2 regions of the Novipirellula galeiformis genome follow, and region 1 is predicted to be linked to the other one. Evidence: riboswitches for the same ligand, from Rfam matches in the RefSeq annotation. Region 1 holds a riboswitch; the other holds the start of a gene.

Evidence for each region. Region 1 has a riboswitch for cobalamin ahead of Pla52o_RS01700 (DUF1559 domain-containing protein). Riboswitches for the same ligand answer to the same signal wherever they lie in the genome.
Region 2: another riboswitch for cobalamin. It lies ahead of Pla52o_RS23685 (ribonucleoside-diphosphate reductase subunit alpha); the one in region 1 lies ahead of Pla52o_RS01700 (DUF1559 domain-containing protein).

The regions. Positions count from the first base shown of each region.
Region 1 covers NZ_SJPT01000001.1:488,852-492,265, forward strand. The annotation lists gene Pla52o_RS01690 (CTP synthase) at 1-440, opposite strand, end outside; gene Pla52o_RS01695 (3-deoxy-manno-octulosonate cytidylyltransferase) at 500-1,360, opposite strand; cobalamin riboswitch at 1,496-1,784, shown strand; gene Pla52o_RS01700 (DUF1559 domain-containing protein) at 2,004-2,882, shown strand; gene Pla52o_RS01705 (DUF4465 domain-containing protein) at 3,005-3,414, shown strand, end outside.
Region 2 covers NZ_SJPT01000012.1:31,286-34,699, reverse strand. The annotation lists gene Pla52o_RS23685 (ribonucleoside-diphosphate reductase subunit alpha) at 1-1,847, opposite strand, end outside; cobalamin riboswitch at 2,300-2,544, opposite strand; gene Pla52o_RS23680 (Kelch repeat-containing protein) at 2,719-3,414, opposite strand, start outside.

The sequences.
Region 1 (3,414 bases):
TCGCCTACGGTGCCGCCGATCTCGGTGATGACCACGTCGACATCATCCCCCCCCATGCGCTTGATCACGGACTTGATCTCGTTCGTGATGTGGGGAATGACCTGGACCGTTTTGCCCAGGAATTGGCCTTTCCGTTCCTTTTCTATCACCGACAAGTAGATTTGGCCGGTTGTGTAGTTACAGTCTCGCGACAGCCGGCCGGAGGTGAACCGTTCATAGTGCCCCAAATCGAGGTCGGTTTCGCTGCCGTCATCGAGAACGTAGACCTCGCCGTGTTGGTAGGGACTCATCGTCCCTGGGTCGACGTTGATGTAGGGATCCAGCTTTTGCATGCGGACCCGCAAACCACGCTGCTCGAGCAGCATTCCCATCGAGGCGCTCGTTAGCCCTTTGCCAAGCGAACTAACAACACCACCGGTTACAAAGATATGTTTCGTCATGGAACGAAATCATAGCGAAATGAGCCCAAGACGGAAGTCGTCACAATTGACGAAGCGGGCTATTGGATCCGTTGGGCAAATGCTTGGAAATCGGCTTCGGTGTCGATGCCCGATGCGGCCGTTTCGACCCGGGCGACCACGATTCGCTTCCCCGCTTCGATCGCCCGCAGTTGTTCGAGCCGCTCGGATTGCTCCAGCGGACTCGGGGGTTGGGTGGAAAACCAGTCAAGAAATTCTCGTCGATAGGCATATAATCCGACATGGTGCCAATACAGGGGGGGCTCCATCGCCAGCGTTTCTGCGGTGATGCCCCCGCGGAAATGGGGGACCGGTTCGCGGCTGAAATAGATCGCCTTTCCCGCCAGACTACCCGGATCGTGGCGTTCGCCCCTGCGTTTATCTGCGGCGGTGGCTCCCAGGGCGAACCCGGCTCGCTGGGCGGATTCACCCTCCCCTGCCCTGCTCCGCCCCGTTGCGATCACGATTTTGACACAGCCGGGGTCCTGCAAGAGAGATTCCGCTCGAATGGGGGTTCCAATCGTGGCGATGTCGGCCTTGCTGTCATTGAGCAAGAGCGATCCGACCCGATTGATCGCCTCGGGATCGATCTCGGGCTCGTCCCCTTGGACGTTGATGAACACGTCAAAATCGGGGAATTGAGCCGCGACTTCGGCAATCCGATCGGTACCGCTCGGGCAATCGACGCTCGTCATCACCCAACGGCCACCAAATGCATCGACTTCATCGGCAAGTTTTTGGTCATCGACGGCGATTACCACTGCATCGGCGATTTCGGCCTTGCAGGCGGCGTTCCAGGTATGCTCGAGGATCGACTTTCCCTTGGCTCGGCGGAGCAATTTTTCGGGTAGCCGCGTCGAGGCTAAGCGGGCAGGAATGACGATCATACAGCGGTGGTTCATCGGGGGGGCGAGTCCTGATCAAGAGGGGGCGTTGAACTTCATGCCCCTCATGATCCCGTCAAAAGCCCGCTAAGGTAAGCGGGGGCAACGTTGAGGATGGGGCGTTTGACAACGATTTGGCAAGCCGATAGAGTCGTGCGCTAACGGTGAGCGGTGCCGCAAAGTCTGTGGATCTTGGATTTTGCGGAAACAGGGAACTTCGGTGAGATTCCGAGACGGTCCGGCCGCTGTATCGGATGTTGTTTGCTGAAAGCGTCACCGCGTGTGATTCATATTCGAACAGTCATCTCCCCACTCTTTCGTGCCATTGTTCTGCTGTTTGCGTTCCTTGCCAAACCGGCTTGATGCAACTCGCAGAATGAGAAGGCGGAGGGGGATGGCGTGCATCCTAAGTCAGAAGACCTACCGCGTCACCGGATGCTTTGGAATGCGTTGCTCGCAGCGTTTCTTGAAAAACCTTCTTGGATAGGGTTAGCGTCACAAATTTGCCGTCTCGCTGTGCAAAAGGCTTTTTGCAGTGGGCGGATATTAATTGGTTTCCATTTCCATGGCTGCGACCTCTCCCCTTTCCGTTGCATCGGCGATAAGCCAGGCAAAATCGTGGAGACGTGCACCAAGCCTTTGAATCGTTGGCGACAAGTCGATGAGGTTTCTCGATTGCAAACGAGTGACGCAGTTGTGCGATAGGCCTGCGGTCTGTTCGACGCACTTCATTCGCCCTACCCGCATATCCGCTCGATGCCGATCGCGATCCCGCGGCTTCACGTTGGTGGAATTGTTGGTCGTGATCTCGATCATTGGCGTGCTTGTCGCTCTGTTGCTGCCGGCGGTCCAGGCCGCTCGCGAAGCGGCTCGGCGAATGCAGTGTCATAACCGGTTGCACCAGATTGGGTTGGGGTTACAGAACTATCATGCGGCGTTCAACCAATTCCCGATGGGGGTGATCGAGCCTCGCCCGCTGTGGCCACAGGGAAAAGAGTTTGCTTGGTCGGCCTCGGTGTTACCGCAAATGGAGCAGACCGCGGTATGGGAACAGATCGATTTTGGGGTCGCCTACGACGATCCAAAAAATGCCGCCGCCGCGGCGGTCGTGATCTCTACCTTCCTCTGCCCTTCGACACCTCGGAGTGACAATCGGCGGCAAGGACGTGGGGTGACCGATTATGGAGGCATCTACGGTGAGCGAATTGTGTCCACCAACAATCCACCCTCGGGAGTGATGATTCACGACCGAGCAATCCGCTTTCGCGACATTTTGGACGGAACCTCGATGACGGTGATGGTTTCCGAGGATGCTGATTTTCCGGATGGTCAATGGATCAGTGGAAAGAACTTGTTCGATCAAGCCTTTGCGATCAATCAGGCGCCCCGTTTTGAAAACGACATGCGTAGTTTTCATCCCCAAGGCGTCAATGCTTCCTTTGCGGATGGTTCGGTTCGCTTTCTGAATGAAAGTATGGATTTGAACGTGCTGGCGGCGATTTGCACGCGGGCCGGTAAGGAAGTGGTCTCCGAATTTTGAAAACTGAATTGAAACAACGTGTGACGCTCGAGACTCGAGCCTGCACGATTCCGTGAAAGACGGAAGTGATTTTTGGCAGTTCCTAACGTCACATCGATACTCCCACAAGCTGAATAACTGATATGCGTCAACGAAAAAATCAACTCCGCAACCGTCGCCGATTGACCACCGAACGGTTGGAAGATCGCCGTTTGTTGGCAAGTGGTCCCTACGCACCCGCTGCGGGGCAGCCCAGCAGTACCGCGATCGCGATGGACGATCCGGCGATCGTGGCGTGGGCGACCGATTGGAGCCAATATGCCGTGGGTTCGGATGTCAGCGAGACGTTCCAGACGCCTGAAAAAGCGTTAGGCCCAGCCCAGGGAACCAGCTTCGACATCGTCTCGCTCGGCCGTGCCGGCGAGATCACGTTGCAGTTTGAGATTCCCATTCGTGATGGACTCGGTGCCGATTTTGCGATTTTCGAAAACAGCGTGACGGACAACTTTTTGGAGCTCGCCTATGTCGAGGTTTCCTCCAATGGCGTCGACTT
Region 2 (3,414 bases), on a different contig from region 1:
GTCGCTTGGAGCAACGCGTGATCCAAACGACCGTCGACCACGTGGGCGGCAAGATTGACGCTGCCCAGGTTGCAAACCGCCGTCTCGTCCGCGCTGGTATTGAGCAAGATTTCCGTGCACAGGTTGCTGCTATGAACCACGCCGGCATGGTCTTGCGGGCTACGGATGTTCGACGGATCTTTGAACGTCACCCACGGATGCCCGGTTTCAAACGTTCGCGTCAGCAATTTTCGCCATAGCTCGATCGCGGGCAGTTGGCGATGCTGTTTCATTTTCCCCGCCGCGGCAAGCTCTTCGTAGTACTCGTATCGCTCGCGGAAGCGTTGCCCATAGGCGTCATGCAAATCGCTCGCCTCGTCGGGGCTAAACATGGTCCACATCCCGCCATCACGTAGTCGCTGCATGAAGAGGTCTGGAATCCATGCTGCGGTGTGCATGTCATGGGTTCGCCGCCGATCATCGCCGGTGTTCTTACGGAGATCGAGAAACTCTTCAAAATCGAGGTGCCATGGTTCCATGTAGGCGCACACCGCTCCTTTGCGTTTGCCCCCCTGATTCACCGCGACCGCAGCATCGTTGACGATTTTTAAAAACGGAATCACCCCTTGGCTGGTGCCGTTGGTGCCTTTGATTAACGAACCGGTCGCGCGCACGGAGGTCCAGTCGTTGCCCAATCCACCAGCCCATTTCGACAGCATGGCGTTGTCACCAATGCTCTTGAAAATGTGTGCCAAATCGTCTTGCACCGTCGTCAAATAGCAACTGCTCAATTGCGGATGTCGAGTCCCCGAATTAAACAACGTCGGCGTCGCACTGGTAAAGCGAAACGAAGAAAGGAGTTGGTAGAACTCAATCGCGCGTGCAGTTCTCTGGTCCTCCTCTTCACGCAGCGCCAATCCCATCGCGACCCGCATCCAAAAGTATTGGGGGGTTTCGATGCGTCGGCCTTCGACATGTAACAAGTAACGATCATAGATCGTCTGGACGCCCAAATAACGAAACAACTTGTCTCGTTCGGGCAACAAGGCCGCGGCAATTCTCTCGAGATCGAAGGAGCGTAATTGTTCGGACAATCGTCCACAGCGAACGCCCTCGATGACGTAGTGCTCAAAACGATCGCGATAGGTCGTTTCAAAATGTTCATCGCTTTGAGTCACATCGAGCGTTTGTCGATAGACGATCGCTAACTGCAACGCGGCGGCAAACCGATCGTAGTCAAGACTGCGTTCGATGCGACTGCGCGCCGACAGCACCAGGGCGCGTGCAATGTCACCCGGAGTCATCCCATCGAACGAACCTCGGATCACTTCGGCAATCACTTCCTCGGTCTCGATACCCGGCAATCGGGACTCGGGAATCGAGTCGAGAAACGATTGCAACCTCGCTTCGGAAAACGCCACATACACCCCCGGTTCGATTTGCAATCGCATCCGTGGTGTCGCCTCGCGGTTTTCAACCGCCAATTCGTCCAAGTCCGCATCGACATGCCGCACCGCTCGCAACCGCGCATGCTCGGTGCGGTACAAAATGTATCGGCGAGCGACATGGAAATGTTCACGCCGCATCAAGCCAATTTCGACGACATCTTGAATCTGTTCGACGCTCAAGCATCCCTTCGACGCTTTGGACGATGCCGACGCATAGACTTGCTCGATGATCGCGAGGATATCTTGGTCAATCTCTGCACCAAGCGGTTGTCCATCGGCTAGATTCAATTCCGCATGAAACGCCTTTTCGATGGCCGACGCGATTCGACTGCGGTCCATGTCGACCTCGCGACCGTCACGTTTGCGGACCTTTAGCACGGCACCGACCGGGCCAGCCTTTTCCGATCTCGTATCACTCATGATCATTCATTCCTGCGGCATGGGCTTTCCTCGATCGCTAGCGCAACTGGCAAAAAGCGTTTCACTGAAGCAGCAGAGCATTCTTCGCAACACGCTCCGACGTGAACCGTTTGCGAGGGTCGGTTCACGCGGAACCAAATCAATCGCTTACACGATGCGACTCGAGCGGGCGGAAAACGCGTTACTGCGGCCCTGAATGTTTTTGCGGTGGCACTAAAACTTTTGCGGTGACACCTCGCGGTTCGCAGCCACCTTGATCACGAACGGAAGTACCGATCGCAACGCTCAGCGTGCAACGCGCGGGGGAGACAACGACAACGATCGAGCAGAAGCTCACGAACCATGTAAAAAGTTATCAACGTGCGATGGAAAAATCAGGAGCGTCGGTTAGCGGGCTCGCTGAACCTTTCCGCAATTCACGTTGCAACGATCACCCCATTCCGAGAGGGCACAAAACCGTCTATTTCGTGGTAGGTCTTCTGACTCACTGCCGTTCAATCCTCACAGCCTTCTCACTGATGCCCTCGAATGAACGAGTTTTCTCAGCAATGGCACTTTTAACGAAGGAGGATTCGATTTGGATGCTTGGCACCCGAGGCAGTTCACAGCGGCCGGACCGTCCCGGAATTTCACCGGAGTTCCCTGTTCGCTCGCGAGTGTAGAAACACCGCGAGTCACCACGAACGCTTAAGAATCTATCAACTCCGACTGCGGCGTCAATCCAATTTGAAAGGACAAGGCAAATTCGAATGCCCGTCCCGACGCTTCAGCCGGGAAATTACGACTCCGGCACGAGTCCAAAATCATTCCCTCGCCCGCTTCATCGCACCAATGAAGCGTGAGGTAAAAAGGGGGGACATCCCCCGCCCCCCTACTCGATTTCCACCTTATCGAGATTGGTGAATCGGCCGATCGACATGTTCGCCCCGCCGACCATCACCATCGATTTTTCCGTCAACGGCAACATGCAGTGGAAGAACCGAGCGGGTTCGTAGTGGCCCACGATTTCCCACGCCTGCTCGTCCTCACTCAATCGTTGGATGTTGCCGCTAATCGTGCTGACGTACAGCCGGCCCCCGAGCGATTGTGCCCAGCACCCAAAGCCGGTCATCGGTTCGCCGACCAACGCAGGCCCCTGGGTCCATTGGGCTGACTTAGGATCATAAACATCCACTCGCGTGCTCGGCCCGCTGTCTTGGTCCATTCCACCGACGGCGTAGATGCGCCCCTGGTGGGCGGCAACCGACAAGGCGCGACGCCGAAACGTCGGCGACGACATCGCTTTCCATTGCAAAGGCTCTTTGCTTAGATCGGCGGTCCATGCGGTTCCCAACCACTTGGTTTCGCTTTCGCCCGCCATCGACCAACCGCCCACAACGTAAACGTCGTTGCCAATGACTGCGGCAGCATGCGACGATCGCGGTTCGGGAAGCGCCGTCAACTCTTTCCACGTTCGGGTGGCAACGTCATATCGGCTAACGCTCCCTTGCGATTGCAAGTCCTGCTCGTCGCCTTCCTCGTTCATCGCCGTAAACCCACCGATGCGAACGACCGAATCACCGTGACC